3 regions of the Pseudoalteromonas sp. NEC-BIFX-2020_015 genome follow, and region 2 is predicted to be linked to each of the others. Evidence: predicted binding sites of a transcription regulator. Region 2 holds the regulator's gene; each other region holds the start of a gene.
The links. Region 2 encodes LexA, which represses DNA repair genes until DNA is damaged. Its sites were predicted from a motif close to TACTGTATNNNNATACAGTA; they were not measured.
Positions count from the first base shown of each region.

Region 1: a site for LexA is predicted at 8,525-8,544, ahead of HH219_RS19105 (SulA-like leucine-rich domain-containing protein). Genes of this name have one in related genera too.
Region 3: a site for LexA is predicted at 1,579-1,598, ahead of umuD (translesion error-prone DNA polymerase V autoproteolytic subunit). Genes of this name have one in related genera too.

Region 1 covers NZ_JABCJL010000033.1:28,382-39,692, reverse strand. The annotation lists gene HH219_RS19145 (fumarate hydratase) at 1-772, opposite strand, end outside; gene pabB (aminodeoxychorismate synthase component I) at 937-2,283, shown strand; gene HH219_RS19135 (CoA pyrophosphatase) at 2,289-2,879, shown strand; gene HH219_RS19130 (L-serine ammonia-lyase) at 2,980-4,356, shown strand; gene cysB (HTH-type transcriptional regulator CysB) at 4,404-5,381, opposite strand; gene HH219_RS19120 (hypothetical protein) at 5,704-6,462, shown strand; gene HH219_RS19115 (NCS2 family permease) at 6,487-7,779, opposite strand; gene HH219_RS19110 (sel1 repeat family protein) at 7,908-8,363, shown strand; gene HH219_RS19105 (SulA-like leucine-rich domain-containing protein) at 8,568-9,002, shown strand; gene HH219_RS19100 (YchJ family metal-binding protein) at 9,042-9,521, shown strand; gene HH219_RS19095 (PAS domain-containing hybrid sensor histidine kinase/response regulator) at 9,656-11,311, opposite strand, start outside.
Region 2 covers NZ_JABCJL010000029.1:39,566-50,876, forward strand. The annotation lists gene HH219_RS18060 (NnrS family protein) at 1-1,003, shown strand, start outside; gene hmpA (NO-inducible flavohemoprotein) at 1,026-2,207, shown strand; gene HH219_RS18070 (endonuclease) at 2,390-3,043, opposite strand; gene HH219_RS18075 (hypothetical protein) at 3,245-3,955, opposite strand; gene HH219_RS18080 (hypothetical protein) at 4,164-4,544, shown strand; gene HH219_RS18085 (PaaI family thioesterase) at 4,522-4,983, opposite strand; gene lexA (transcriptional repressor LexA) at 5,162-5,779, shown strand; gene coxB (cytochrome c oxidase subunit II) at 6,198-7,340, shown strand; gene ctaD (cytochrome c oxidase subunit I) at 7,340-8,941, shown strand; gene HH219_RS18105 (cytochrome c oxidase assembly protein) at 8,941-9,468, shown strand; gene HH219_RS18110 (cytochrome c oxidase subunit 3) at 9,504-10,379, shown strand; gene HH219_RS22425 (DUF2909 family protein) at 10,279-10,593, opposite strand; gene HH219_RS18120 (SURF1 family protein) at 10,606-11,311, shown strand, end outside.
Region 3 covers NZ_JABCJL010000028.1:32,656-43,966, reverse strand. The annotation lists gene HH219_RS17755 (alanine/glycine:cation symporter family protein) at 1-1,187, opposite strand, end outside; gene umuD (translesion error-prone DNA polymerase V autoproteolytic subunit) at 1,615-2,028, shown strand; gene HH219_RS17745 (Y-family DNA polymerase) at 2,016-3,278, shown strand; gene HH219_RS17740 (hypothetical protein) at 3,393-3,857, opposite strand; gene HH219_RS17735 (DUF4240 domain-containing protein) at 3,962-4,480, opposite strand; gene HH219_RS17730 (YwbE family protein) at 4,477-4,671, opposite strand; gene HH219_RS17725 (hypothetical protein) at 4,729-5,178, opposite strand; gene HH219_RS17720 (hypothetical protein) at 5,183-5,470, opposite strand; gene HH219_RS17715 (hypothetical protein) at 5,463-5,684, opposite strand; gene HH219_RS17710 (ion transporter) at 5,786-6,595, shown strand; gene HH219_RS17705 (TonB-dependent receptor) at 6,756-8,870, shown strand; gene asd (aspartate-semialdehyde dehydrogenase) at 8,939-10,084, opposite strand; gene HH219_RS17695 (hypothetical protein) at 10,352-10,759, shown strand; gene HH219_RS17690 (TonB-dependent receptor) at 10,977-11,311, opposite strand, start outside.

The DNA of each region.
Region 1 (11,311 bases), on a different contig from region 2:
TCACATCAACAACGGTTGTTAAACCACCCAAACCTTGTGCACCGATACCTAGTTTATTGGCACGTTCAAAAATATCTAAACGCATTTTCTCTTCGGTCGTTTCAGCACCACGCTCTATAAGTTCATGAATATCAACCGGATCCATTAACGATTCTTTTGCCAGTACGGCTGCTTTTTCGGCTGTACCGCCAATACCTATACCTAGCATGCCTGGTGGGCACCAACCCGCGCCCATGGTTGGTAAGGTTTTTTCAACCCATTCAGCCACATCATCAGACGGGTTTAACATCACCATTTTGGTTTTATTTTCAGAGCCGCCGCCTTTTGCTGCAACCATCACTTCAATATTACCGCCTGCCACTAGATCAATGTGCACAACTGATGGCGTATTATCTTTTGTGTTTTTACGGCTACCAGCAGGATCTGCAACAATCGATGCGCGTAACGGGTTATCTGGATTCAAATAAGCACGACGCGTCCCTTCGTCAACCATTTGCTGTACAGTCAAATCTGTTTTATCCCATTTAACATCCATACCTACTTTTACAAAACACGTAATAATGCCGGTGTCTTGACACAGTGGACGCTTACCTTCTGCCGACATACGCGAATTAATAAGTATTTGTGCAATCGCATCTTTAGCCGCTTTACTTTGCTCTTTGTGATAAGCTTTTTCAAGCGCTTGAACAAAGTCAAGTGGATGATAAAACGAAATATATTGCAAAGCATCTTCAATGCTATCAATAAAATCTTGCTGACGAATAGTACTCATAGGGGTTCCTTAAATTACCGTTACGTGTAAACACGCAACCTTGGTCAAACCGGTGACGGTGGTTTGTATAGCGCATAGGCGACGTCACGAAACGCTGCCAAAAAATTATAACTTATGATACCCTCCCAGCCCGTTTCGAGCCAGTTTTACAGGGTAAAAAATAGATGATAAACCAACAAAAAACCTGCATTCAATTAGACATTTCGCTCAACTGCATAGAGCTTTTCACCTATTTTGCTCATTTACCCTACGCAATACTATTAGATTCGGCCAATAGCCATCATGTGAACAGTCGCTATGATATTATAGCTATCGCACCAAAAATACGCTTAGAGGTTAAAAATAACCTCACTTATATTGATGGCCAAGTAACGTCTCAAGACAGCTTTGCTATTATGCAGCAAGAGCTTAATGAATTAGATAGCAGCAAAATTCAACCCGCCTTACCTTTTAGCGGTGGTTGGCTTGGCTATTTTGGTTATGACTTTGGCCGAGTTATTGAACAAGTTCCTGAGCAAGCCATTAACGATATTCATATGCCACAGCTTAGCCTTGGACTCTACCCAGATGCGCTTATTTACGATAAACAACGCAACAGCTGGTTTTATGTCGCCCAGCCTGATACCGACAGGCTTGCTCTGTATTTAACGCCTTTAAATGATGTACCAACACAACAGCAAGCATTTAAAATAACCCGTGACTGGTTATCTAATATGAGCCGAGATCAATACGGCGCTAAATTTTCAAAAATTCAAGCTTATTTAAAAAGTGGCGATTGCTATCAAATAAATCTTGCTCAACGTTTCGAAGCGCAATACCAAGGATCACCATGGGAAGCTTACTGCCTATTAAGAGAAGCCAATAAAGCGCCGTTTTCAAGTTTTATCAATCACCCTGATGGCGCTATTTTATCTATTTCCCCAGAACGTTTTATTGCCATCACTGACGGGCACATAGAAACCAAACCAATCAAAGGCACGCTACCACGCAGCCTTGATGAAGTAACAGATGTTCAACAAGCAACGCGCTTACAAAAATCATCCAAAGACCGCGCTGAAAATGTCATGATAGTTGACTTGCTGCGCAACGATTTAGGCAAAGTTGCAAAGCCTGGCACAGTGCAGGTCCCCTCTCTATTTGCTATTGAAAGTTTCCCCGCAGTGCATCACTTAGTCAGTACAGTCACTGCGCAATTAGCTGATGATAAAACAGCCGTTGATCAACTTCATGCGGCATTTCCCGGAGGTTCAATCACTGGGGCTCCCAAAATTCGAGCGATGGAAATTATTGAAGAACTAGAACCACATCGTCGCAGTATTTACTGTGGTTCAATTGGTTATTTAAGCGCCTGTGGCAATATGGATACCAGTATCACTATTCGTACTTTAGTATGTCATAAACAACATATTTATTGTTGGGCTGGCGGCGGAATTGTCGCTGATTCTCACGTTGATTTGGAATACCAAGAAACTTACGATAAAGTAAACAAAATTCTACCTTTATTGAAGTAACCTGTGTGAATAGTCAACAGCTTATGGCGCGTTTTCAGCTAAGCGCACCTATTAATGAGCATGCGCAGCAAATTCAGAGTATACGCTCTAAACGTCCACAACGGGCCAGTGCAGTCATGTTGCCATTAATTGATATAGACAACAGCGCACATATATTATTATGCAAGCGCCCTACTTTTTTAAATCATCACCCGGGGGAAATTTGCTTACCTGGCGGTAAACATGAATTAACCGATACAAACTTACGCCATACCGCACTGCGGGAGCTAAATGAAGAGCTTAATATTGCCCCATCGAATGTAACTATCGTTGGTCAATTAGCAGATTACTCCACCCTCACAGGTTTCACGATTACGCCCTATGTAGGCTTGTTAGCACCCAATACATTTTGGCAAGCTGATAAAAATGAAGTCGCTGCAAGTTTTTTGCTGCAAGTTAGTGCACTCGCTAATGTAAATAATTGGCATCCTATAAATTTTGAGCGTTTTGGTAAGATAATCACTTTACAAGGGTTTTCAACCCCTTATGGATTACTATGGGGCGCAACTGCAAGCATTATAAAAAACTTTACAAAACAGCTCGCCATACCAGTTTAAAACTCTGTTGCAAATGGTTACAAGGGTATAATTACGCGTTATTATGTGCGACCGTTCAAAGGCAGCAATCGTGCTGAGTAAAAAGTAGAGTAAAGTAATTATGATCAGTGCATTTGATATGTTTAGTATTGGCATCGGGCCGTCATCATCTCACACCGTCGGCCCAATGCGCGCATCGCGTTTATTTGTTAACGAACTACAAGAACAAAACTTATTAACCGATGTCACCAGCGTTAAAGTCGAGCTGTATGGCTCATTAGGACAAACAGGTATTGGTCATGGTTCAGGTAAAGCCGTTATTCTAGGTCTTGCGGGTTATGACCCAGAAACGATCGATGCCGATTTAGTCGATGATATTCTCACTAAAATCGAAAATGAACAAGTTATCCACTTAAATCAAGTACATCAAGCCAAATTCCCGAAACAAGGTGCGATCGTATTTCATCGTCGTAAAACCTTACCAAAGCATTCAAATGCAATGGAAATTATTGCATTTAAAGGAAGCGATAAACTCCACAGTAAAGTTTATTATTCAATCGGCGGTGGCTTTATTGTAACCGATGAAGAGTTTGATAACGAAAAACAAGCTGCACTTGATATTCGCGAAGAAAATCCTGCACCTTTTCCATTTGGCAGCGCTAAAGAATTACTCGAAATGTGTAAAGACTCCGGGTATAGCGTATCAAGCTTAATGATGAAAAATGAAAAAACACTTCGCACTGAAGATGCCATAAAAGATGAATTATTCAATATTTGGCAAGTAATGAAAGCGTGTATTGAACGCGGCATGCGTACTGAAGGTATATTACCGGGTGGTTTAAAAGTAAAGCGCCGCGCACCTAGTCTGTATTTAAAACTCAATATTGAAGTCAGTAATGATCCACTTCGCGCGATGGATTGGGTTGATTTATTTGCCTTAGCCGTCAATGAAGAAAACGCCGCAGGTGGTCGTGTAGTAACCGCTCCTACTAACGGGGCAGCAGGTATATTACCTGCGGTATTAATGTACTACCATACATTTATTAAAGAGGTGGATCGCGATATCGCGACTCGCTACTTGTTGACTGCTGCTGCTATTGGCATACTTTATAAAAAGAATGCATCAATTTCAGGTGCTGAAGTTGGCTGTCAGGGCGAAGTAGGCGTTGCCTGTTCAATGGCCGCAGGTGCACTTACTGAAATTGTTGGTGGTAATGTATTACAAGTTGAAAATGCGGCTGAAATTGGCATGGAACATAACTTAGGTTTAACCTGCGATCCTGTAGGTGGGCTTGTTCAAGTGCCATGTATTGAACGTAATGCAATGGGCGCAATTAAAGCGATTAATGCCTCCCGTTTAGCAATCCGCGGCAGTGGCGAACAAAAAGTATCATTGGATAAGGTAATTAAAACGATGCTTGATACTGGTAACGACATGAAAACAAAATACAAAGAAACCGCACGTGGTGGCTTAGCTGTCAATATTATCGAGTGTTAAGTTTTACGCATTAAAAAAGCCGCTTTTGCGGCTTTTTTAATGCTTCATCACTTAACAGGTAAATCTATACCTTCAAACAATTTGTCTACATCATCTTGATTTCGTAATAAGCTCGCCCGTTCAACACGCTCTTTTGTTAAGTGAGGTGCAAAGCGCTCTATAAAATCATACATATAACTGCGTAAAAAACTGCCTTTTCTGAAGCCGATTTTAGTCGTACTGGCTTCAAATAAATGACTCGCATCAATACACACCAAATCAGTATCTGAGACTTGATCTATTGCCATTGATGCAACTACACCGACCCCTAGCCCAAGGCGCACATAAGTTTTAATCACATCGGCATCCGTTGCTGTAAAAACAATATGGGGGTCAAGCCCTTGTGCATTAAATGCTTTATCAAGCTCTGAACGCCCAGTAAAACCAAATACATACGTAATTAATGGGTACTTTGCAATATCAGCTACGGTAAGTGAATCTGCTTTTTTAGCTAGGGGGTGATCTTTTGCAACTACAATACTGCGATTCCAGTGGTAACACGGTAACATCACTAAATCTGAATATAAATGCAATGCTTCAGTTGCGATTGCAAAATCCGCATCCCCTCTAGCTGCAGCATCAGAAATCTGCTGCGGCGTTCCTTGATGCATATGCAACGATACTGCAGGGTACTTCTTCATAAAGCCTTGAATAACACTAGGCAGCGCATAACGTGCTTGCGTATGCGTTGTAGCAATATTCAGCTTACCTTGATCTGGCAATGTGTGCTCATTTGCGACCGCTTTAATTCCTTCGACTTTAGAAAGAATCTCGCGTGAAATATTAATAATTTCAGTCCCAGCACTGGTCACATGAGTTAAATGTTTGCCACTTCGTCCAAAAATTTGCACGCCGAGTTCATCCTCCAACATACGAACTTGTTTAGAGATGCCTGGTTGTGAGGTAAATAAACTTTCAGCTGTTGCTGATACATTAAGCTTATGGTTTTGAACTTCGACGATGTATCTGAGTTGTTGTAATTTCATGGCTGCATTTTTAGTGTTGTTATACTGCTTATTTATAAATGTTACACCGCTTCAAGCCAAGCTTTATTTCTTCTTAAAGAAAATAAATACAGCCACAGGTACATTTATAAGACTAATGCATCAAGGCTAGCATAATCCTACGCCTTGAGGTAGCCATCATTTGACTGGTATTCAAATTGGAAAATATTATGAACGTGCAATTAATAGTAATAAATAACCACAATGCTAATTTTATTTTGTATAAGCTGCGCAAAACTACCCAGTTAGCATATATTTAATGTAAGATAAAAATTATTAGTTTGAGAAACCAGAGACCAAAACCATGATCGTTTCTATTATTATTATGTTAATTGTTGCGCTGATCGTCATTGCCCTTTGGGTTAGTGCTGTACAACAACATAAAGAGAAACAAGAGACTGAGCGTCGTAAAGACCTTACAAAACAAAAAAAGATCATCGAAGAGTCTGAAGATGTGCTTCTTAATAGCGCCAATATCCCCATGTCAGATCACATTTTATATGTTATTCAGCGTCGTATTTATGACGCGCTATCTTCAATGGTACAATTATCCCCCACTTCAAAAGAACTAAAAAACCGCCTAAAAGAATCAAAAGAACGTCTAGCAAACAAGCCTGAAGGGACAAACGGTGAGAACTTAGCGTTACCGGATAACGACAAGCAACTCATTGCATTGATCCAAGGTATAAAAAAATTAAGAGTGATACTACGTTCTGAACATGGAAAAGGGAAAGTAGATAGCCAAGTATTCGTTGCCGAAGACAAACGCCTAGAAAAACTCCAACTAAAAATAAATATAGAAAGTCAAATAAAGCGAGGTTTATCAGCACGTTCAGCTAATATGGTCGGCTCAGCTAGGCAATACTTTGAAAAAGCTTATGCGACTATTTCTGCAATTTCCTACACCGATGAGTATGTAACAACCAAACGGGCTGAGCTGGAAGGTTACCTGGAAACAATTAGTACTGAACTTAAAGCTTCAAATGCAACGGCATTAAAAAAGAAAAACGAAGAAGAACAAGACGACTTAGATATTTTATTTGCACCGAAGAAAAAGTGGTGATCACTTTTTCTTCGTTTTATCTTATTAGGACAAAAATGCAAATTTAATAACAAACATCGCTGTTAGTATCCATACACTGATACTAACTTCATCACGTTTACCACATAATACTTTAACAGCCGTATAAGAAATAAAACCAAGTGCAATCCCATGCGCGATTGAAAACGTTAAAGGTGTCATTAACAGCACTACACTGACCGGAATGGCATCTGTCATATCATCCCAATTTACAAACTTTAAATTTTGCAGCATTAAAACTGCAACATATAAAATTGCACCAGCGGTAGCATAAGCAGGGACCATTTTCGCAAGCGGTGCAAAAAACATCATCAATAAAAAACACAGCCCGACCACAACAGCGGTTAAACCAGTACGCCCTCCAACAGACACACCCGCCACCGATTCTATATATGACGTTGTCGTAGATGTGCCAAGTACTGAGCCTGCAATTGTTGCCGTACTATCAGCACTTAATGCTCGTCCTAAGCGAGGCATATTGCCTTTTTCATCGGCTAAACCTGCTTTTTGAGTTACAGCAACTAAAGTACCTGAGGTATCAAATAAATCAACAAACAAAAAAGCAAAAATAACACTGAGCATAGAAAGCTCAAACGCAGCAGCAAAATCCAATTGCATAAATGTAGGAGCAAGTGAAGGCGGCATAGAAATTACGCCTTGGTATTGCACTAAGCCTAAACTCAGAGAAATCAATGTCACTAATAAAATACTGATCAATACACCACTTTTGAAATCACGAAATAATAACGCCGCGATGACAAAAAAGCTTAAAATTGCAAGTAATGGACCCGCAGAAGTTATATCTCCAAGCTGAACTAACGTGGCTGGACTCGCGACAATAATTCCAGCATTCTTTAACGCAATAAGCGCTAAAAAAGCACCAATGCCTGTCGCTATAGCTTGTTTAAGAACAAGCGGAATCGCGTTAATTATCCACTCCCTCACTTTAAATAAACTTAAAAGCAAAAAAATGCAGCCCGATATAAACACGGCACCTAACGCAGCCTGCCAAGTATGGCCCATACCAAGCACCACACCATACGTAAAAAACGCATTCAATCCCATACCTGGCGCTAACGCTAATGGATAATTAGCCCAAAAGCCCATAATAAAGCAACCAATTGCAGCTGCGATACAAGTAGCAACAAAAGCCGCACCTTGATCCATACCGGCCTCAGCTAACATGGCCGGATTAACAAAAACAATATAAACCATGGTGATAAAGGTCGTTAAACCAGCAATACATTCACGGCGCACAGTCGAATTGTGCGCGCTAATTTTAAATAACGCATCAAGCATAATGATAATTCATTTTCACAGGGGAATAATTTCGTAATTTTATCACAGATTAAAAGAATAATAGGACAAATCACCCGGTCTTAGACTAAACTTACGTAGTGTATAAAAAAAATAACATGCGTGGCATTATGACTGATACATCTCCAATTGGCCTTGATCTTGAACAACAACTTGAAAACGTGTTGTCATTTATAACTCAACCAACAACAGTTGAGAATAAAGACCCCACACCTGAAACATCGGACAAAACAGTAACGAAAGCACTTTACTATTTAAAAAATGAACAGGTCCCTCTGGCCGCTAAATGGATGCGTCTAGCTGCGATGGCAGGCAATCACAAGGCACAGTTTTATCTGGGCTTATTTTTTATTAAAGGCCAAGGCGTACCCAGTAGCATTTTTCATGGTGCGGTATGGTTAACTTTAGCCAGCAGCCAAGGCTATGAACCTGCAACGATCACATTAGCAGACTTACGTAAACACATAACAACACGTCGCTTTAAAGATGCACAATGTTATGCAGCATCATTGTATGAACAAATTCATCAACAACAGTTTTCTCACCTAATCCCATCACAATCCTAGCCAAAGGAATTAAACGATTTTTTAATTCACTAAAAAATAAATATTTGAAATTTAAAAGATTTAAACTTTTCACTTCCGCATTTGATCTATTAAAAAAAATTAAAGGCAGTAATCGTATAAAAAATTGGCAAAAAACGCTTGCACACAAACACTGTATAAACTACTGTATACACATACTGTATAAACAACCAGTGAGTAGAACCTATGTTACAGCCAATTACTGTTAGAACCGTTAAAAGCTATCAACAAGATAACCTAAGCTCGTCAGTAAATTTAATTCAAATTGAGGATGAGATATCAGCTACTTTTGAACTACTAAAGGTTCTACATCATTATAATAATAAAAATGCATGGACATTATTAATAGCACCAGATCATGTACCAAGTAAAGCTCTGCTGGATTCATACTCAATTGATACAAGTAAGCTCTTAGTAATAAGACAAAAGCATCTTGTGAATTTAGAATATGTTTTAAATTCTGCATTACATAATGGTAATTTTGCAGCGGTGATAACATGGACTGATATCGTAAAAGATAATCAAATTAGTAATCTCTCACTAAAATTAGACCAAGCTAGCGCAAAGCTATATTGCTTTACTAAGACACAAAACATGACAGAGATAGCATTAGCTCAATAAACTGCTAAAATGCCGTTTTTGAATAAACATATTTGAACTATGACTACACATACTGACAAAACTTGCTTGTGTGGGAGCCTTCAAAGCTACCAAGACTGCTGTGAAAAATTACACTTAGGAACAATACAAGCAACTAGCCCAGAACAGCTAATGCGCTCTCGATTTGTTGCATATGCCCTAAAAAACGCAAAATATGTTTACCAAACTTATGCACAAGAAAAACAAGCCGAAAACCCTGTAATAGAAATTGCTGACTTTGCTAATAGTTGTCGCTTTATATCATTAAGCGTCATTAGTACTGACCACAACGAAGAAACAGGCTATGTTGAATTTTGCGCTAGTTATTTTTATCAAAATTTATATTGTCAGTTACATGAAAAATCACAATTTATCAAAGAAAATAAGCTATGGCGCTATTTAGATGGCGAAATTTTCCCTGTTACTGATATAAAAGTAAATCGTAATGATGAGTGTCCATGTGGTAGCAATAAAAAATATAAAAAGTGCCATAGCGTGTGATCTGACTCTATAAACTTAGCGCTAAATAACTAAATTGCATATAAATAAATCAACATTTAAATACAGAATGTATTCTAAACGAGGGCGTTCAAAAATCAGCTCAAGCACTGCTTGTATGTTAGCTTATCTTATTTTCATTTTAAGGAATGGGGTAACCATAAAAGCAGTTTTTCGAGTAAGTTATCTTGCATAATGGGTTTGGGTACATAATCATCCATCCCAGCTTCAATGCACTTTCTTTTATCACCTACCATGGCATTTGCTGTCATCGCGATTATTGGAACTTTTGCGTATATTTTTCCACACTTTAGTTCTCTAATTTGCCGCGTAGCCTCGTAACCATCCATTACTGGCATCTGACAATCCATAATCACTGCGGTATATTGTTCAAATTGCTGGGCGTTTTTTAGATAACTAATCACTTCTTCGCCATTTGCTGCTACATCTATTTGATGTAATCCTAGTTTGTTCAACATACTTATTGCAACAATCTGATTAACTTGATTATCTTCAGCAAGTAAAATTCGAATTGAAGGTTCCCATATTATATTTTCCACAGCGCCATTGCTGCGCAGTGTTTTTGTGAATTGTTGTGACAACTGGCTCGCTCTATCAGAGTAAGCTCCGCTGCCTACCGTGCTCGCAAATACCGCAAATAAATCAGATGTTATTGCTGGCTTTTTAAAGCTACCTGAAAAACCCATTTTTTCAAAGTATGCATCATCGCCCTTATCATTTATTGTCGTCATAACAATCAATTGAATACTTTTGTGACTCTCATTAGCAAGCAATCCTTTTGCTAATTCAATACCATTCATACCCGGCATATCCATATCTAGAAAACCAATATCAAAAGTACGCTTATTTTTTTCATAGAAGGTATTTGCGACCGTGAATGCATCCGCTGAAGACATCGCCACCTTAACATTCGCCCCCCAATGTTTAAGCTGTGAGCTTAATACATTAAGGTGCGTGCAATTATCATCAACTACCAGTATATTTAATTTGCTGATATCCACATTAGGTATTATGGGCTGTGCCTTATCAGATTTTGAAAGTTGTACATAAAAACTAAAACAACTACCTTTTCCATCATCGCTTTCAACACTCACATCCCCATTCATAAGCACACATAATTTTTTAACGATCGCTAAGCCGAGCCCTGTACCACCAAATTTTCGCGTTGTTGATGCATCAACCTGTGAAAATGATTTGAATAACTTAGTTTGCTGATCCTGCGTTATGCCTATGCCAGTATCTTTAATATTGCATCTGAGTTGCCAGTTTTCTATATCCAATTCACTTAGTATGACCTCAACTAATACCTCCCCTGAAGCAGTAAATTTAACTGCATTACTGACTAAGTTAGTTAATATTTGTCGTAACCGCCCTGGATCACCTTGAACACACGAAACATTTACTTGAGTCATATCTAAAATAAATTCAAGACCTTTATCATGTGCGGGCACCGCCGCAGACTGAGCAAACTCACCTAGCATATCTCGAATATCAAACTCTAATATCTCTAGTTCAAGTTTTCCTGCATCAACCTTAGAAAAGTCTAAAATATCATTTATCAAAGTCAGTAAAGAATTCGCACTACTGGAAGCAACCTTTACTTTATAATATTGATCTTCATTCAGCTTTGAGTGTTTCAATAAGTTTAACATGCCGAGTACACCATTCATCGGTGTTCGTATTTCATGACTCATTGCTGCTAAAAACTCACTCTTTGTCACATTAGCCAACTCAGCCTGCCCTTTAGCTTCAACAAGTTCTTTTTCAGCTTC
Region 2 (11,311 bases):
TGCGGTTGCTGTTGGTTTTTTATTAACAGCGGCTCAAACGTGGACCGGTGTGCCGAGTTTAAGTGGTTACAAATTAATGCTACTCACGGTGATTTGGCTCCTTGCTCGAGGTTCATTTTTTATTACTGGATTGGGGCTCGAGAACGCCAATTTATATGCGGTATTATTTTTCCAATTGATCTGGTGGCTAGGCGCAATTGCAGCGCTGGCAAATATGCTACTAAAAGCCAAAAGTAAAAATAACTACCAGTTTTTGCCAATACTAGGTGCATTGTGCGTGCTCAATAGTGTTTATTTATGGCTCGCCATTGAGCAAAAAATGCTGTTGGCTTTGGCTACTGTCGATACCGCCGTTTTGGTCATGACCTTATTGGTAGGCGTGGTGGCAGGGCGAGTACTGCCCTTTTTTACCGCTCGCGGCTTAGATTTAGCTGAACAAGTACGTATTCCACGTTTGGATAAAGTGCTGCTTTACAGCTCGTTATTTGCTGTCGCGTTTTATTTTATCAGCCAACTATTCATATCAAGTGTTAATCCCGGTTGGGTATTGGCCGTTGTTGCTGTATTGCATTTAAGCCGCTCATTGTTGTGGTGGAATAATAAAATGCTCAAGGTGCCACTGCTATGGTCGTTGCACTTCTCGTATTTAGCTCTTGGGTTTGGTTTAGCATTGGTTGCACTAAGTTTCTATAGCCCTGTTATTTTGTTTAAAGACGCACTACATATGATCACCATCGGTACGATTGGCATGATGATTCTTGCGATGATGACACGCGTATCTCATGGCCATACAGGCCGGCCTTTAATTATTCCACACACAATGGCTGTGGCGTTTGCTTTGGTGCTTGTTGCAGCGATTGTTCGTTCGTTATTACCCTTTGTTATTGGGCCGCATATTACGTGGCAGCTAAGTGCTGTTTTGTGGTTAGTGGCCTTTTTGTTGTTCTTGATCCATTGTATTCCTATTTTAACGCGGCGTCGTGTTGATGGGCGTCATGGTTAGTAATTTAGCTTTAGGAAGTAGTATGTTATCTGATAAAACCATTGAAATAGTTAAAAGCACAGTCCCTTTGTTAGCTGAGGCCGGTACTGTGGTTACTGAGCATTTTTATAAGCGACTGTTTAGCCATAACCCTGAACTGCAAGATATTTTTAATATGGCGAATCAACGCAGTGGTCGTCAGCAATTTGCGCTTTTTAATGCGCTGGCTGCATATGCCCAAAATATTGATAATTTAGGTGTTTTGAAAGAGTCGCTTGCGCGTATTAATCATAAGCATGCCAGTATGCATATTTTACCGGAGCATTACCCGATAGTTGGCGGTCACTTAATTGGCACATTAAAAGAGCTGATCCCAGAGCAGTTTACCCCAGAAGTTGAATATGCTTGGCGTGAAGCGTACGCATTACTTGCAGATATCTGTATTACCGAAGAAGCGGCTTTGTATGCCCATAGCAAAAATAACCATGGTGGTTGGTCTGGGACGCGTCGTTTTATCATTGCACATAAGCAGGTTGAATCGCAGTTAGTGACCAGCTTTATATTAAGACCATTAGATTCAAAAGCAGTGATCACTCATAAATCCGGGCAATATTTAGGGATTAAAGTACAACCCGATAATGCACAGTACAGTGAGATCCGCCAATATTCTATTTCACAGCAAAGTAATGGTAAAAGTTACCGTATTAGCGTGAAAAAAGAATTGCTTCCAGCACCGGGGATTGTGTCTAACTATTTACATTCATTGGAAGAAGGCAGCTTTGTTGATCTTTATCCGCCAGCGGGAGATTTCTTTCTACGTTCAGAAGATAAGCCTGCGGTATTAATCTCTGCGGGCGTTGGGCAAACACCTATGTTAGCAATGCTGCAAACATTACTAAGTGAGCAATCTAATCAGCCAGTGACGTATTTACATGCCTGTGAAAATAAACAACAGCACTCGTTTGATCAATTTATTCGTGAGCAGGGCGGAGCGCATGCTCGATTAACACACCATACTTGGTTAAACCAAGGTGGCGAGGAGCCTGACTTTTCAGGTTTAATGGATGTTGCACGTGTTGCTGAACAATTACCACTGGCAGAAGGCGACTTTTATATTTGTGGACCAAGTGGTTTCATGGCGGCAATTAAACAGCAGTTACTTACTCTAGGCGTGGATGCTGCACGCATTCATTATGAGGTATTTGGCCCACATCAAGATCTTTAACTGGCCTGAAATTAGGTCGGGTGCTTTATATATCCAAGTCACCTCAAGACGCTTGCATCTTGAGGTGACTTGGCTAGAAAATATAAAAGTACCCTTTATAAAGCTTAATATTGCGGATTTAATAAAGCGAGTTTACGCGTCAATATTTGACTTATTGCGAGTTAGCCCAATCAACCGTTTACCTATAACTTGGTGTTGCTGATTTTTTGGGCTAATTCTTGATGTTGCCATGCGCTAAATAGCTTTTGTTGTTTGCTCGAAATTTTTAATCCATACGTTTTTTGCATATAAAAATAAGCATCTGCGATACGTTTTCTCGAGTAAAGAGGGGGTTCAACTACGCGTTGTTTAAAGTCGACCTTTACTTGGCAACGGCCATATTGGCTAGCATCCCCCGCTATCATTCCAAATCGATAATTAGAGCGATCTGCATTTATTTCACCAATGGCTGGCGCGAGGTTATGTATATCGGCTTCCATCTTACGAAATTGAGCACTGGTTTTAACGCAATTTTTTCGCCCGCCATCTTGCCAGCATTGTAGTTGATGACCAAATTCCCATGCAGGTACAATGTGCTCCCACTCAATGCGTACAGCGCGTGCATTTGGTTTTCCTGAGCGGGTTATTGCATTACGCGGTACATAACCGCACTGAGTTGGATCGGGAACGAGCTTTTTACCTTGGCGTTTTATGTCGCAGCCACAATAAATGCTTTTAGCGTCGGTAGGTAATGTTTTGATTAAATGCCTTTTCGCTGTAGAAAAGCGAGTAAATTGCTCGGCATTAAGGTTAAAACTAAACAACGATGCCAATAAGGCAATAATAAAATACGGCATATCCAATCACTTAAGTGAACTACAGGAGGGCGTATTTTAGAGTTATTATTCAATAGCGTAAATCAGCTGAACGGACGAGCTTAAGTACTTAATAATTAAACTAATGTATATTTTTATAGATCAGAAAGTTTACATTGCTATTTTTATATGCAATTTAGTCGGCGATGGCGTGTGGTTATCGCCATCACCATTAAGAGAATTTTATGTGCGAGTTTGTTTACGTCGAGGCAACCTGAAGTTTTGTAGTAGTAAAATAAATCCAGTGATACAAAATAACACGCTACAGGCAGAAAAACTGATCAGTAATGGATTATTAAAGTCTTCTCGTTCGTCGTAATCCATAATATGTAGCATCCAAAAAAAGTCAAAAATACGCCAAATAGTACTGCGTACAGTAATAACGTTTCCATTATCTGCTGATAGATATAACGTTGTGCTAAAGGTGTCATCAAAAGTTACTTGCCAAATATTTTGTTTATAACCCACCTCACGAGGGCCTGTTGTTAGTATTACAGCATTATTAACTTTTGCTTCTATTAATAAATGAGCGTGGGCATTTGCAATAATTTGGGTTTTACTCGGTGGTAAAAATGGACGCCCAGTAAGGCCATTAAAGCTATGCTCACCTTCGCTGTTATTCACTGTAATTATTGGGGTGGTTAAAAAATGACTATAAGTTATTTGAGTTGGCTGTGGAACTTGCAAGACAATATTATCAAGTGAGGTAGGGTAATCGGCTTGATTAAATGGGTTATTAATTGAGCGTGCTGCAAGATGCTTACCGTGCACTTTTTCAAGAGGGATTGCGCTCATTACTAAACCACCTAACAACCAGGCTAAAATTTGAATTGCTAGTAAATACCCGAGCCATTTGTGAAATTTACGAGCGTGTTTAAAAATGCGTTTATTCATATTACTACCTGTTTGTTATTATTTTTCAGCGCGGTATTTTATAAGCTATACTCGGTTTGCCAATGTGGCAAATTGTCGCATGTAGATTTTAGCTTAGATAAAACGTTGAATTATGTATCTTGAGGTGACTTGGGGATAGATTATTTGGTATAAAAGCAAAAATAGGTTAAAGTTTGCATTGTTTTTAATGTGAGATAAAAGAGAAATAATGTCGGAAATTCAATTTTTAAATGTAGATCTTGAGCTTGAATCCAAACAAGATATTAGCCTGTTAGTTGCAGACTTAAAAAAGAGTGCTGTGGTTTTACATTATGATAAAGATGAGTACCGACAGCTTGCACGCATTGAATCTAAAGGAGAAGTAACCTCTCCTGATAAGGCGATTAATCACTTATGCGAGTTAATAGAGTCGTGTTCGCGTGCAGCATTAAAACAATGGTTATCGTGCTCAAAGCGTACTTTTGATCTTGGCTTTGAATCAGGTACCTCGCCAAAGTGCTTTAATCAAGCATTACAGGTTGATACCTTGTTACGCATATCTGCAATAGGTGCCGGTGTTGAAATTACTATTTATCCTGTTCAGAGCTAATTTTACGCTCAACAACTGCTGCGGTCATCCTCGATACGCAGCATAATTCACCTCGGCTGTTGGTTATTTTTACTTCCCATACTGATGTCCGCTTACCCAAATGCAGTGGCTTAGCTATTGCTGTTAACGTGCCATTACGTGATGCTTTCAAATGGTTCGCATTGATCTCTTGTCCAACGCAGTAAAAGTTTGTGAAATCGACCACAAAATTAGCGGCATAACTGGCGACGGTTTCAGCTAAAACAACATTAGCACCACCGTGCACTATTCCCATTGGGTTATGATGCTCAGGGATGGCTGGCATAGTTGCAACGAGGTAATCGTCACCAATTTCACTAATCTCAATGCCCATGGTTTTCATTAATGTGCCTTGTCCACTTATACCGTTATCAAGACTTTTGCATTGTTCAAGGGTGATAGGTTGATACCAAATACTCATATGTTCATATTCTCCAATGGGTTTAAATTTACTTTATACTTTTTAACATTCATATCGGTAACTTCATACTAATAAATTCAATCAATATTTATGGTTTTATTTAAGCCAATTTAAATTTGCGATTTTCATATAACTGTATATACTCACAGTTAAATGTACTGTATGGAAACCCAGTTGTATGCGCCCATTAACGAATCGCCAAGCTCAAATTCTCGAACTTATTAAAGCTTTTATCAAAGATACAGGCATGCCACCAACGCGTGCAGAAATTGCGCAGACGCTAGGTTTTAAAAGTGCAAATGCGGCAGAAGAGCATTTAAAAGCACTTGCTAAAAAAGGTGTGATTAAAATGAAACCTGGTGCAAGCCGAGGTATTCAACTGGTTGAAGAAGATGAGCCAGAGCAACTAGGTTTACCGCTTATTGGTAGGGTGGCCGCGGGTGAACCAATATTGGCTGAGCAACATGTTGAAAGCCATTGCCAAGTTGATCCGCTGTTATTTAAGCCAGCTGCTGACTTTTTACTGCGTGTACAGGGCATGAGTATGAAAGATATTGGCATTATGGATGGTGATTTATTAGCTGTACATCGTACTCAAGTGGCTGAAAATGGCCAAGTAGTGGTGGCACGTGTTGATGATGATGTAACCGTTAAGCGTATTGAAAAAGCTGGGAAAAAAGTTTTCTTACATGCTGAAAATGATGACTTCTGCGCAATTGAAGTTGATCTAGAGCATGAATCTTTCAATATAGAAGGTTTGGCTGTTGGTGTTATTCGTAACGCCGATTGGATGTAATAACTTTTTCATAGAGTGGCATCAAATAGATGAAGTTTGATGCTTTACATTTTTTAACCCCTAATATATTAGAACCCACACTTGTAAGTACCATTCAAAGCCTTATTACCCCTACTTATCCACTGCTTTTAGCTATTTAATATTACCTTCCTTTGGAAAATAACGCGCTGATTTTTAGTTGTTATTTTTGCAGTAAAATAAAATTTAATTGCCATTAAAACTTGCTAATTGTTCATTTTTTAACTAATTGGTTAATACACTGTATTAACAATTGCTCTTTAATGAGTGTGTTTATGCCTGTGGCATAAATAAATTGTTAACTTTCAGTTAAAATAACAATAAACGAATTGGCGCGATTTAATAGCAGTGCCGCCTTTTCGCTTTGCATTTTTGCAATAGCATTCAAAGGAGTCGTCACATGGGTAAACTGAGCTCTACCTTGTGGCTTATATTGTTTGTTCTACCGCAGCAAGTATTGGCAAATAGCCAATTTAATATGCGAAAGGGCGTAACAGATATAAGTAATGATGTTTATCAACTGCACATGACAATATTTATTATATGTTGTGTGATTGGTGTAATTGTGTTCGCGGTTATGTTTTGGGCACTAATCCATCACCGAAAATCAAAAGGGGCAAAACCTGCCCAATTCCATGAAAGTACAAAAGTAGAAATCCTCTGGACGGCAATACCATTTGTAATCTTAATCGCTATGGCGGTACCCGCTACTAAAACTCTAATTTCGATGGAAGATGCCAGCAAAGCTGATTTGACCATTAAAATTACGGGGTCGCAGTGGAAGTGGCATTATGAATACATGGGTGAAGACGTTGCTTTTTACTCTATTCTATCAACCCCTCAAGATCAAATTTCCAACCAAGCAGATAAAACAAACACCTATCTACTTGAAGTTGATAAGCCATTGGTATTACCAATTAATAAAAAAGTACGTTTTTTGATGACTTCAGACGATGTTATCCACTCTTGGTGGGTACCTGATTTTGCTGTTAAAAAAGATGCAAACCCTGGCTTTATCAATGAAACGTGGACCAAAATTAATGAAGAGGGAATTTATCGAGGTCAGTGTGCTGAGCTATGTGGTAAAGATCATGGTTTTATGCCTGTTGTTGTTGAGGCTAAGTCTGAGCAAGCGTTTACCGATTGGTTGCAACAAGCGAAGCAAGCCAAAAAAACGGCAGCAGCAGCAGATGCAGCCCTGCTTGACCAAACCCTCCCTAAAGAGGAGTTAATGGTGTTGGGAGAGCAAGTGTATATGGCTAGTTGCGCTGCATGCCATCAACCAACAGGAATGGGTTTACCAGGTGTATTTCCTGCGCTCAAAGGTAATCCTGTGGTGTTGGGGGATATTAATGATCATATTGATGTGGTGATTAATGGTCGCCCAGGTACTGCGATGCAAGCATTTGTTAAGCAGTTATCAATTAAGCAATTGGCAGCTGTCGTTACCTATAAACGTAATGCATGGGGTAATGATACTGGGGATATGATTCAACCGAGTCAAATACAAGCCGCGATTGATGCAACTTCGGAGGCTAAATAATGAGTAGCGTAACAGAGCAACAACATAATGAAGCTGGGCATCATGACGGCGGACATCATCACCCTGCAAAAGGGTTTAAGCGTTGGTTGTACACAACTAACCATAAAGACATTGGCAGCTTATATTTAATTTTCTCGTTGACCATGTTTTTAATTGGTGGCGCGATGGCGATGGTTATACGCGCTGAGTTGTTTCAGCCGGGACTACAATTAGTTGATCCTCACTTCTTTAATCAAATGACTACAGTACATGGCTTGATCATGGTATTTGGTGCTGTTATGCCTGCTTTCACAGGGCTGGCAAACTGGATGGTGCCCTTGATGATCGGTGCGCCAGATATGGCGTTACCTCGAATGAATAATTGGAGTTTTTGGATTTTACCATTCGCGTTTTTAATTCTATTAGCCTCATTATTTATGCCTGGTGGTGGCCCTGCATTTGGTTGGACATTTTATGCACCACTTTCTACTACATACAGTAACGATAACACCGCGTTTTTTGTGTTTGCTGTGCATATCATGGGAATTAGCTCAATCATGGGAGCAATCAATGTCATTGTGACCATTGTTAATATGCGAGCTCCAGGTATGACTTGGATGAAGCTACCGTTATTTGTATGGACTTGGCTAATAACGGCATTTTTACTTATTGCTGTAATGCCTGTATTGGCAGGTGCCGTGACTATGGTCCTGACGGATAAATACTTTGCGACCAGCTTTTTTGACGCGGCTGGGGGCGGTGATCCGGTGATGTTCCAACACATATTCTGGTTCTTCGGGCACCCTGAGGTGTACATCATGATATTACCGGCCTTCGGTATTATCTCAACAATAGTGCCTACCTTTTCGCGTAAGCGGCTATTTGGCTATGCCTCCATGGTTTACGCGACGTCCTCAATTGCGTTGTTGAGCTTTATTGTTTGGGCGCACCATATGTTTACGACGGGTATGCCGGTCGCTGGGGAGCTATTTTTTATGTATGCGACCATGCTGATTTCGGTGCCAACGGGCGTTAAGGTATTTAACTGGGTAGCCACTATGTGGCGGGGTTCGATTAGCTTTGAAGTACCCATGTTATTTAGCATCGCCTTTATTGTGCTGTTTACGATTGGTGGTTTCTCAGGGTTAATGTTGGCAATCACTCCTGCAGATTTTCAATATCACGACACTTACTTTGTGGTGGCACATTTTCACTATGTATTAGTGACAGGTGCGGTCTTCTCAATCATGGCGGGGGCATATTATTGGCTGCCAAAATGGACGGGTAATATGTTTAATATCACTTTGGCTAAATGGCACTTTTGGTTGTCGTTAGTGAGTGTGAATGTGCTGTTCTTTCCAATGCACTTTGTTGGTCTTGCAGGTATGCCACGTCGGATCCCTGATTATGCGCTGCAATTTGCCGATTTTAACGCGATTATTAGTATTGGCGGCTTTGCTTTTGGCCTTTCACAATTGCTGTTTGTTGTTGTGGTGTATAAATGCGCACGCGGTGGCGACAAAGTTCCGGCAAAAGTATGGGATGGTGCTGAAGGTCTTGAGTGGGAGGTTGCTTCTCCAGCGCCTTATCACACATTTGAAACCCCACCGGAGATTAAGTAATGAGTCATGCACCGTTACTTAAACGCTTAGTTTTAATATGCCTAGGCATGTTTGCTTTTGCGTTTGCAATGGTGCCGTTGTACGACGTTTTTTGTGATGTTACAGGGCTTAATGGTAAGCCCTCGCTAGAGCAAGCAAAGCAAAGCACGCATATAAATGAAAAGCGTGAAATAGATGTGAGCTTTACTACGCATGCACAAAGTGGCGCGCCGTTTAAGGTGAAATCACATGAATATAGTGTGGTTGTTAAACCTGGTGCTATGCGTGAGGTGTTATTCAAAGCAAAAAATATCAGTAATGAAGATAAAGTAATGCAAGCTGTGCCGTCGGTATCGCCAGGTAAAGCAGCTAAGTATCTACATAAAATGGCCTGTTTTTGTTTTGATCAACAGCCCTTAAAAGCAGGGGAGGAGGTTGAGTTTAAATTACTTTTTTATGTTGATACGGAACTCCCTGATGATGTGGAAGAAATAACTTTATCTTATACCGTGTTTGATATTAGCAAGCAGTTAGTCGCCAGTAATTAGGCCGCCAAACTAATCGCTATTTAGGAGCAAGTAAAATGGATAAAAATCACGAAAAATACTATGTGCCCGCGCAAAGTCCGTGGCCAATAGTCGGTGCATTTGCAATGTTTTTTATTGCAGTGGGTGCCGCGCTTACTGTGATGCAGGCTAAGAGTGAAGGTGGCAATGGTCATTATATTCTCTATGTAGGCATTGGCGTGTTGTTGTTTATGTTATTTAGTTGGTTTAAAAATGTCATTGAAGAGTCTGATAAGGGTTTATATTCAGCGCAAATGGATCGCTCTTTTCGTCAAGGTATGAGTTGGTTTATTTTCTCTGAGGTGATGTTTTTTATGGCGTTTTTTGGTGCATTGTTTTATGCCCGTATCCTCTCTGTGCCTTGGTTGGGTGGAGCGGGTAATAATGCAATGACCAATGAGGTGCTATGGCCAACCTTCGAGGCTATGTGGCCATTAGTCACAACACCAGCAGGAGGTACAACACAAGCCATGGGTTGGCAGGGGTTGCCACTGATCAACACATTAATATTACTCACCTCATCGGTCACTTTGCATTTTGCACATGTCGCAATGGAGAATAATAAGCGCGGACCATTAAAGGTATTTTTGGCATTAACGGTTGCGCTAGGAGTTTGCTTTTTAGGCCTACAAGTTGAAGAGTATATTCATGCCTACCAAGATCTTGGGTTGACCTTAGATGCTGGTGTATACGGCAATACATTCTTTTTACTGACCGGTTTTCATGGCCTGCATGTGACCTTAGGTACGGTTTTATTATTGGTCATTCTAATTCGAATTATTAAAGGCCATTTTAGCCCGGATAAACATTTTGCTTTTCAAGCGGCTGCTTGGTATTGGCATTTTGTTGATGTGGTATGGCTGTGTTTATTTGTATTTGTATACGTGCTGTAATTTTGTGAATAGGCGATGCGTTACTGTGGATAAAACCGATCTTTAACGCTGCAATTACAATCACTAATACAACAACAGAAAATAATACACGACGGCCTAAATAGTGAGACATAGGCCGTCCATCCGCTTTACCTGAGACCATAATAAATAAAGCTCGGAACAAGTTAAAAAGTATAAATAGTAGCAACAGTACGATAATAATTTTAATAATCACTGGGTCACCTTTATGCAGTTAATTTTATGGCGTAAACAAAAGCTTAGCTCAATTATCATACTTTGCGTGGTGGTGATTGTGATTTTAGTGTGCTTACGTTTGGGGTATTGGCAGTTACAAAGAGCTGAAAACAAAGCACTACAGCTAACACAAATAGCCGAGCTACAAGAGCAGGGAGTTTTGAGTTGGAAGCAAATGCATCAGCTTCCAACTAAGTGGAATAAAACCGGGTTGCATGTAACTGTGACGGGCATGCTTGATACAGAGCAATACTGGCTGTTAGACAATCAAGTCTATCAAGGGCAAGTTGGCTACGATGTTGTTACTTTATTAAAATTGACCAACAGTGATGATAACTTATTAGTAAATTTAGGATGGGTTAAGGCCCCCATTAGCCGCGAACAGTTACCTCAGGTTCATTTACCAGCAACCCCTTTCACCATGATAGTGCAATTAAAGCAAGGCACGCTCAGTGGCTTTACGTTGCAAAAAGCAGCGCAACACATAGATTCAAACTGGCCTAAGCGCATACAAATTATTGACTTAGCATTATTTACACAGCAGACGGGTCGTAACATGGTTGAATTTATGGGGTATCGTCAAGGTGATGGCGATAACATCGCTGTGCCCCATTATAAAGCTGTGGTGATGAGCCCCGAAAAACATCAAGCATATGCTGTGCAGTGGTTTTTAATCGCTGTTGCTTGCCTAGTTATTG
Region 3 (11,311 bases), on a different contig from region 2:
ATCATCATTGATAAATATAATAGTGTATAAATGCCGCGCCCTATTTTGTTATCAAGCTTAAATAAGTGCAGGTTGCTTTCTGCATAGGCGTAGTTGGCCACTACAGAAGTAAACGCAAATAAAGTAATGGCTGCAGCCACAAAATATACGCCACCCTGTGCTAAATGTGCGGTCATAGCTGCTTGCGTTAAACGAATACCTTCCATCTCGCCGCTAATATCCACATTAGCAAGTAAGATGATCACCGCGGTGCAGCTACACAGTACAATAGTATCGAAGAATACACCCAGCATTTGAATATATCCTTGAGTTACAGGGTGGTTAGGTGTTGGTGAGGCGCTAGCTGATGCATGCGGCACACTGCCCGCGCCTGCTTCGTTTGAATATAAACCGCGTTGTATACCATTTTTTATTGCAGCTCCCATTGCCCCCGCACCGGCTTCTTGCAGGCCAAACGCAGATAGGAATATATCCTTTAACATAGCAGGTACTTGGCTAAAGTTGAGTAGTGTAATAATGACCGCAGCCAGCACAAATATAATCCCCATCACGGGCACTACTCGTTCAGCAAAGCGTGCAATGGCTTTGAAACCACCTAATATAATAGAGCCTGCGAGGATGGTTATAACAATACCAGAGTAGAATGTTGGAATTTCAAATGCGAAATTAAGTGCATCGGTTATGGTATTGGTTTGCATAGCGCTAAAGGTAAAGCCGTAACCTAAAAATAAGCACAATGCGAATGCAATAGCGAGACTGCGGCTATTTAAACCTTGTTTAATATAATAAGCAGGGCCGCCTCTAAATTCACCTTGGCTATCGCGTACTTTATATACTTGACCAAGCACGCTTTCAGCAAAGCCTGTGGCCATCCCTAATATAGCAATGACCCACATCCAAAATATTGCGCCACTGCCACCCAGTGATATAGCAACCGCTACACCGGCTAAATTCCCCGTGCCAACACGGGCACTTAAGCCTGTGCAAAGCGCTTGAAAAGAGCTTATATCGTCTTTATTACATTTACTGCTGCCTTTAAGCAGGCTAAACATATGTTTAAATTTTAGAATTTGCACAGCTTTTAGTCGCACTGAAAACCAAATACCGGTAAACAGCAGGATATAAATAAGGACTTGCCCTTCACCCCATAAAAGATTATTGATGCTGCCTACAACTGTGTTAAACATGTTTATCCCTTCTTGAATTCAAGTATTAAACCTAGCACCTTTGTGAATAATAAATCACTAAATACGTATTTTTATTTAACATGCACTTTATCGTGATTTGTTAAATAATCAAGAAGCTATTAACGTTAAAGGGAATTTTTTATTTTTACTAGAAGAAATTACCTACAATAAACAAAGTAACCATCACTTAGCGCTTGAACTCAGCAGCATTTGAGTAAGTACTTATGTCTGGCTGAATATTTCACTATAAATAATGGTTTCTCTATATTGATGAAAAGACACAGCTAGACTTTAGAAAGAAAAAAATAATAAACATAAAAATCATGTATTTAAGTTTTAGTAATTAATTTACTGTCACCCCCTGCTTGGCTTTTTAGCTAACTTTACATTATACTGTATAAACATACAGTATAATGTGTTTTTATCTATGCATGTCATTCCTATATATATCGAAGCGGGCGTATGCGGGTTTGAATCGCCAGCCGCCCAATATAAAGAACTTGGTTTATCTTTGGATCAATTATTAATTAAACATCCCGATGCGACATTTATCGGTGTGGCTTCTGGGGAGTCAATGCAAGGCGTTGGCATTTTTGATGGTGACTTATTGCTTGTGGATCGCGCTGAAGAAGCCAAAAATGGGGACGTTATTGTGGCTAATTTAAATGGCTTATTTGTATGTAAGCTATTAGACAAAACTAATGCCCGCTTACTCTCAGCCTCAGCTTTATATTCACCTGTGCAACTAAGTGATGCCGATGAATTTCAATTAGAAGGGGTTGTCACTCGCTCTATTCGATTACATCGTCCAAGTCCTGAGTTACACCAATGTACGCCTTAGTGGATGCTGTAGCATTTTATGCCAGTGCAGAAAAAGTATTTGATCCCGCAATTCGTTCAAAACCGGTGGTAGTTCTTACTAATAACGATGGCTGCGTGTGCGCTATTTGCCCTATAGCACGGCGTTTAAATATTCCTAAATTCCAACCTTATTTTAAAGTTAAGCATTTATTGGCTAAGCATAAAGTGGTCGTTCGTTCATCTAACTATGAGTTATACGCAGATTTAAGCGATAGAATGATGAATGTGATCAGTCGTTTTTGTGATAAACAATATATATATTCAATTGATGAGTCATTTTTACATTTTACCGGTTTTACTCCTTTAATTAATGATTGGCATCAGTACGGACACTTGATCCGCCGTACAGTATGGCGTGAAACTAAATTACCTGTGGGGGTCGGCTTTGGCTCAACGCCCACCTTAGCCAAAGCAGCAAATCATGCTGCTAAAAAACTTAAGGGTTTTAACGGGGTTGCTGTCATTGATAGCGAACAAGCGCGACTGCGTATTTTAGCTGCGATGGATGTCGCTGATATATGGGGAGTGGGCAAACGTTTAGCCAAAAAGTTAAAGCAACTTCATATTAACAGTGCACTTGATTTGGCAAAACAAGATCCACTGCAAATGAAACGCTTATTTAATGTGGTACTGGCTCGTACTGTGGATGAACTAAACGGCCGAACCTGTTTAGAGTGGGATGAAGTACGCCAAGATAAACGTGAGATTTTTTCGACTCGTAGCTTTGGTGAACGTTTAACAGATCCAACGGTATTAAAAACAGCCTTGATAAACCATTGTACTATTGTTGCTCGAAAATTGCGTCTGCAACGCTCTTTAACTAAACGCTTATTATTATTTGTGGCAAGCTCCCCACATGAACTAAACGCTTATAAAAAATCATTAGTGTATGAGCTGCCCACATCTAGCGCTGATAGCTGTGTATTTGCCAATGCAATTAGCGAGGTTTTTGCACAATTATACCAACAAAATGTTCGCTTTTATAAGTGTGGCGTGGGAGCATTAGAGCTTAGTTCACAGCAATTTCAGCAATCAGATCTTTTTACGCCGAATAAAAATAACATTAAACTAATGAAATGTTTGGATTCTGTAAATGCGCGTTATGGCAGCAATACGCTTGCTCTGGCAAGTCAGCAACAAAGCCAAGCGTGGCATATGAAACGTGAATTTTTATCTCCACAATACACCACTCGCTGGCTACATTTGCCAAAAATAAGCTGTAACTTATAAAAGGTTATAACAAGGAAAAATTATGATATGTAGTTGTTCTATACAAGTAATTTTTAACGTAGTTAGTGAGTTACTTAATTTGCTAGAATGATCACGTTTTTAATAAAATTGGTATTATGGCTGGCGCTCAAACTCACAGCGTACATTGGTATTTTCAACACTGTATTGAATACGCGTAGGCGAGATGAAATGCAGCATTTGGCTCGTATCTAAATTATCAGCCTGATTTTCACAACGAGTATGGCGCAGCGATAGCGTAACTCTTTGCGTTGTGTATTTGTATTTAGTCGTCACTAAACAAAAGTTTGCCGTTTTATTCGTTTGCGTTCCATGATGCAAGGCGGTAAAAACAATCCCTTCACCTAGTTTAAACCCTAGGCTTGGCGCGCTTTTATCAAACCATGATAATTGCCCATCAGTGCACACACTCGCGCTGCCTGAAACTAACTTATACGTACCTACTTTAGTGTTTAACAAACTAATAAACTGACTTTTATTGCTTGGTAGTTCAGTTTTAGCACTGATTGTAGTGCTAAAAAAAACAAACACGAAACACAGTAATATTTTACGATAGCCCATTAAATACCTGACTTAGAGTGGTTTGTATTTACAGCATAACATGCAATGTCTATTAAAATTAAACAAACCTATAATGAATCGTTGTTTACTTTTTATAGTTAAAATTATTGCCAATATTTAGCAAATAATTGCGGATACGCGAGTTTTAAAAACTTAGCTTTGTCTTTAAAGCGTTTACCTTTAGGCTGTTCTTGCCCTGATGGAGCAAAAGGTAGTTCATCTTCATTGCGCTCTTCGTACAATAAGCCTGCAATAAGATCATACTCATCTAAATAGGGATAGGGTTGCTCATTTAAATGGTATACAGGCGTGCAATCGGCCAATGAATCTGCATTATCGAGGGCTGCGTTAAAAGCAGCTTCGCCACGAGATATTAACCAACAGCGAAACTCTGAAAAGCCATACTCATCGTTACAGCCTGCCATTACAAACGCTGCGCCAAATAACTCCCACGTAAAGCTTTGTCGCATACAGAGACTAAATTGCTTATCGAATTCAATTAACTGATCGTCGTCTAAATCTGTAAGTAAGTTTTTTAAGCGCTCGCTCACTGACTCTGGCTCAGCGGTTTTATCTTCTACGGTAACCAATTGCCAAAATTCAGCTTGGGTAAGTACACTCATGACAATATCTCTTTCACTCGCCCTACTTGTCCATCCTCTAAACGAACTTTAATACCATGAGGATGGTTAGGTGATTTAGTGAGTAGGCGCTCAACAACACCTTGGGTCAATGTGCCGCTACGCTGATCTTCTTTTAAAACGATATTAACTTCGCTGCCAGGGGTAATTTGTGAACGAGTAGGAACAGTCATTATTGATCTCTATTACTATTTTGTAGAATTATAGCCTTATGTGATCGCAATACCAAATTAAACAAGCGTGATTTGAATAGTTTGCTGCTCATTAGCTGCTAAAATTGAGCACATATGTGTTTTGAGCTCGCACGCTTTACCCACTAATTGAAAATCAAAACCTTGACCATTGCCATCCAATATACAACTTAAGTAATTGTCACCAATTGTTATTTTGCTAATACGGGGGATATCAAGCCGAGATAGTTTATTTACCATACTTTGTTTAATGATTAACTCATTGCCTTCACGTGTAATAGCCGCTGTAACCATATTTTTTTCTAAAAACTGCTGACTATAACGTCGTGAAAACGCCCAGAACGCTATGGCCACTACAAAGCCATTGCTTAGCACATGATTTGCACCTACGGGTTGTTGAAGCTGATAAAGCCCAAATATAAAAAATAAACCTGCTAATATGAGCAGCCCACGCTGCTTTTGTTTATTCGTTAAATTAGAAAACATCATAATCCTAAATATTGTCAGCGCTAAATATAAATTTTTTGACTGTTAAATCAATGCTTGCAAGTTTTTTACTTATTATATTTTTAACTAATTGAGTATCTTGATTTTTCGTTGCTTGCTCAAGCGCAAATTGATCTTTAAAGTAACAGCTTAATTTAAGTGATGTAGTTGGTTTACTTAAATCTATCTCATGAGTTAGCCAACTAAATTCACTTAGTTCATCTTTAATTTCTTCACAAGCTCGCGTTAAATTGACACGCAGTACTTTATCGAATTGCTTTTGTGTTTTAGTCATTTTTAGTCGCTTGCTGCTCTGCTCGTTGCTTTTTAAACTCATCGTAGCCATCTTCTTGGCGCTTTATGCACTCATGATACTCTTTATCAGCCATATAATTACATTCACCTAACCGTGCAGATTGAATTTCATGGTAACGTGAATTTGAGCTACATGCGGTTAAAAAAATCACTAGCATCGCACTTATAGCGAGCTTTAGCATATTGAAAAGCATTAAAAATTCCTTACATTTAAAACCGGAAAAGTAATTCATCCATGACTATTTTGCTGTATATTGCACTCGTTTTTATTTATAACCGTTAAGGGCTAATTATGATGTTGTCGCAGTTACACGAGCTGTTCCAGCGTATCGATAAAAGTAAAATATTTCAATCATTTGTTATTGTAGTTATTATAATTTCTGCATTAACAGTAGGCGCACATACTTACTCACTACATCCAACGGTTGAGTTTTTTTTACATTGGATGGATATTGGCATCACCGTCTTTTTCTTGATTGAGTTGATCATTCGTTATATCGCGAGTAAAGGCATCAAAGACTTTTTTTCCAAAGGGTGGAACATCTTTGATTTAATAGTAGTCGTAGGCAGTTTATACCCTGCTGCAGGTTCAAGTGTATTTATAGCACGGTTGCTACGTATTTTTCGCGTTCTACGCCTGGTATCAATGGTTCCTGAACTGCGTTTATTAGTTAATTCACTGCTTAAAGCTATCCCACAAATGGGCTATATCGCCCTTCTAATGTTTGTTATTTTTTATATCTATGCAGCAACAGGAAGTATGTTATTTTCTGAAATAAACCCTGTTTTATGGGGGGATGTGTCTATTTCGATGCTTACTCTGTTCAGAGTGGCAACATTTGAAGATTGGACCGACGTCATGTATGAAACCATGGCCGTGTATAAGCTAAGCTGGATCTATTACCTTACATTTATATTTTTGACCGCTTTTGTGTTTTTGAACATGATGGTAGGCGCTATTTTAGAGGTAATGTCTGAGGAGCACCGCAATGCGCGTGAAGAGCAAACAAACATTAATGATATGCCAGCAACACAAGGGCAAATAAACGAATTAAAAACACAATTAAGTGAGTTAAAGACATTGCTTAGTGAAAGGAAAATGTAACTCTTCGTGTAATGACACTTCTTAAATGCAGTGTCATTACACTTTAAAACCATAAAATCATTTTAGAAACGTGCACAACCCTAAAGAGGAACTCAATTGCGAATCATTTCCAATTAGTTTATTATTGCGTTCCATTTTTATATTGCGCATTTTTAAGAATATGATCAAAACCAACCTTAGCATCCTAGCACTTATAATTTCAGCTCAAGTAACCGCCAACGATGAACCACAAGACTTAGAACGTATTTTAGTTACCGGTAGCCGTATCGCTGAAAGTATTGATGAAATTCCATCATCGGTAACAATTATTGGCCAAAAAGAACTTGCAGCACAACTTAAAGTAACCACTGATCTGCAAAGTATATTAGCAATGTATGTACCCGGCATTGCCTCAAGCAGTGGAACATCAAGTAACTTTGCACAAACATTACGTGGCCGTGCAGCACTTGTTATGATTGACGGTGTCCCGCAATCAACACCACTTAGAAATGGATCTTTAGGTATGCGTTCATTAGACCCTCATGTCATTGAACGAATTGAAGTTATTCAAGGTGCGACCTCTATTTATGGTAATGGTGCTGCGGGGGGTATCATTAACTACATCACTAAAAAGCCTGCAACAAACAGTAAGTTTAGTTTAAACACAACCGCATCGACACAATTTAGTGCGGTAAAGCTTGATGACTCTGCTGGTTTAAAAGTAACGACAACCGCATCAGGTGAAATTGATGACTTTAGCTATATTGTCAGCTTAGGTATTGAAAATAATGGCGTATTAAGAGACGCTGAAGGTGATGCACTCGGTACACAATATGGATTATCTGAAGCAAAGTCGCGTAATTTCTTCACAAAACTAAGTTATGACTTTGATGCCGATAAATCACTGCAAATGACCTACAACTATTTTGAATCGCAACAAGATTCTGCATGGGTTGATGTTATTGGTGATATCAATAAAGGTGAAAAAACCTACGCAATAAAAGACGCTGCAAGCACGCCATTTAATGCAGCGCCACAAGGGCCACGTGGTAATCATAATTTACAGATAAAATACACTGATGCAGAGATTTTTAGTAATACCGCATTCAATTTAGATGTGTATAAACAATCTATCGAAAATGTATTTTTTTACTCAACGGTATTAGCAAACCCTGATTTAAACCTAGCAGGTGGACAGTCGTTAATTAAGTCAGAAAAACAGGGATTACGCTCAGTATTTAATACGTTAGCTGATTGGGATAATGTTGAAGCGACCTTTATTTACGGCGTTGATATCCTCAATGATACTACTTCTCAACCAATGGTTGATGGTCGACTTTGGGTACCAGAAATGGACATGGTTAATGTTGCTGGTTTCTTACAAAGCAAGTGGGTTATTCAAGATGACTTTATTGTCAAAGCTGGGCTTCGCTATGAAAATATGGATATTGAAGTAAATGATTACAATACATTAAAGCTATGTAGAAGCGCTGATCAATGCTCTGTTCCCAAAGCTGTAAAAGGCGGAACCATTGAGTTTACCGCAACAACGTTTAATGTTGGTTTTCGTTATAATGCAAACCAAGCGTTTACACCTTACGTAAGCTATTCGCAAGGTGCTAACATTCCTGATTTAGGTGCTTTATTACGCTCAGCAACAGTACAAGACATTGCACTTATCCAAACTGAAGCGGCGATAATAGATAACTATGAAGTCGGTTTTGTCAGCGAGTTCGAACAATTTAGATTTGAGTTATCCGCTTATAAAAGTTTTTCAGATTTAGGGTCACGCAGCGTGCAGGATCCAAAAACAGGGATTTATATAACACAACGCGCACCACAAAAAATTTGGGGCTATGAAGGGGTACTTAACTACACGTTCAATGACCAATGGGATTTAGCTGCAACGTATGGTTACGTTGAAGGCAAGCACAGCAATACAGGCAATTATTTAGGAGCACGTGAAGTATCTGCGCCTAAAGGCACACTTGCATTAAATTGGCAGCCAACCACGCAGGCAAAAATGTCAGTTCATTATATTCATGTTAGCGACCGAGATCGTTTTGAAAAAAATGATAAAGGCGTTTACACCGGCGATGAGGGGCCTGTAAATGGCTATGGCATTGTTAACTTAAGCGGCAGTTACGATTTTGATCAATGGTCGGTGTTTGCAGGTGTTGAAAACTTACTTAATAAAGATTACTTCCCTGCCCGTTCACAAGCTTTAACGTTTAGAGCGTTTAACGTCAAAGGGATCGGGACTACCGTAAACTTAGGTGTTAACTACCGTTTTTAAATAAACTAAATTGGCAATAAAAAAGGGCGGAAATATCCGCCCTTTTAATATTAATAGATATTTAATGTCTACGCGTTATTACCTTCAACTATAATACGTAGCATACGACGAAGCGGCTCTGCAGCGCCCCATAATAACTGGTCGCCCACTGTAAACGCGCTTATATATTCAGGACCCATCGTTAGTTTGCGAATACGCCCAATTGGAATGCTAAGCGTGCCTGTCACTTTAACCGGTGTTAAATCAGTTGCTGTAATATCGCGTTCATTTGGGATCACTTTAACCCATTCATTATGTGATGCTAAAATCTGTTCAATTTTCTCTACACTGATATCTTCACGCAGCTTAATAGTCATCGCTTGAGAATGGCAACGCATCGCACTGATCCTCACACATAAACCATCAACGGGAACTGGTTGCTTAGATGAACCTAAAATTTTGTTCGCTTCAACCTGCGCTTTCCACTCTTCTTTGGATTGACCACTTGGCATAGGCACATCAATCCATGGAATTAAGCTGCCAGCAAGGGGGACTCCAAATTGCTCTTGCGGTAAATCGCTTGCGGCAATTTGCTCTGTCACTAGTTTATCTATTTCTAAAATAGCGGCTTGTGGATCAGCTAACTTATCAGCAACAGACGCATGAATAGAGCCCATTTGTGCTATTAGCTCTTTCATATTACGAGCACCTGCACCGGATGCTGCTTGATAAGTCATTGGGCTTACCCATTCAATCAAGTCTTGTTCAAACAAGCCGCCTAGCGCTAATAGCATCAACGATACGGTGCAGTTGCCACCAACAAAGGTTTTAACCCCCTGTTCTAACCCTTGCTCTATGACATCTTTGTTTACTGGATCAAGAACAATAATACTGTCGTCACTCATGCGAAGTGCGGACGCCGCGTCAATCCAATAACCATCCCAACCGGTAGCACGTAATTGAGGATATACCGCTTTGGTATAATCTCCCCCCTGGCAGGTTATAATAATATCCATTTGGGCAAGGGCATCTACATCCGTTGCATCAAGTAGTGGTTTTGCATTGCCAGCGAGATCAGGACCTAATTGGCCTGTTTGCGAGGTGGTAAAAAAAGTGGTGTCGATCAGTGCAAAATCATTTTCTTGTTGCATACGCTCTAATAAAACAGAGCCAACCATGCCGCGCCAACCAACCAAGCCTACTTTTTTCATTGTTTGTTCCAGTGTTTGAGTCATAAGAGATACCTAATTCATTAAAAATTAAAATTCATTGCGTGAGATTTAATTTTTAGAACCGATAATCTAGCACTGTGATCAAAGCAAAACCAGCGTTACTCATAGAACATAAAATTTTTTCATATTCAATGTCGTTGTTACACCATTGTGTAACTTAATCTAAACACGCCCTAGCTTCATACAAATGAAATACATAAAAACTATGATTATTGAGCACTTTGGAATTGGATGTATTGTGTATCAATTTATTAAAAAAGGACCTATCACATGAAAGCACTCTATCTAGGTAGTATAATTGCAAGCTTGTTCTCTTTGAGCGCATTTGCACAAACAAATGACAACATCGAAGAATCACTTACTTCCTTTGCAAGCTCAACTACGAGCATTGAACAAAAACTAGGGGCAACTCGCCGCTCATCTAGCGTTATTTATAACAACCCAACAGTGAGAGTTAATAATAGTTATAGAAATATGTTTGTAGGCTCTCTTACTGGCAATCAGTTTTGTAAAGAGCGAGGCCATAAGCAAGAAGTAACAGGCAGTACAATAAAGTGTGGCGAAGATGAATCGGCCTATGCGAACTATGATTGGTATGATAGTGAGTGGGTATTAAAAAGCACGGGTAGCAAAAATCAGTGTTATCCGTTATACGCTAGCATTAAGTGCGGTAACTAAAAGCAATAAAGAACCCGGTAAAAACTGGGTTCTTACTCCATCGTAACCCCAAGCCAGCAGAACATTGATATCAATTTAAGCCCACCAGCATGAATTAACTTCCACTATTAAAATAACGCGTATAACTATTCATTTCATAAATAACAGCCAATAAAAAGCCCTACACTTGGCAGGGCTCGGTAATAATAGCTTATTGTTACTGCCTTATTAGAGAGTGTTAAAACTCATAACTAAAGCTCACACTTAACTCTCTTGGTGTTTCTTGAGAACGAATTAGTACATCATTTTGCTCTACTTCAAAACTTTGTCCCAACATATTTTTCGCTTTAAATGTCAGTGTGGTATTAAACGTTGGATAATAACTATAAACCATGTCTAACGAGTTTAAAGGTTGCTCGTAAGCATCATCAAAGTTATTTACTCCCGCAGCTAAAATACGATCACCAAATACATTGTAGATAACAGATGCTTGATGCATGCCATCATGCGAATCGTAATTCAATTGTAAGTTGGCAACATATTTTGAGTGGCCAGTCATACGACGTTTTAGGT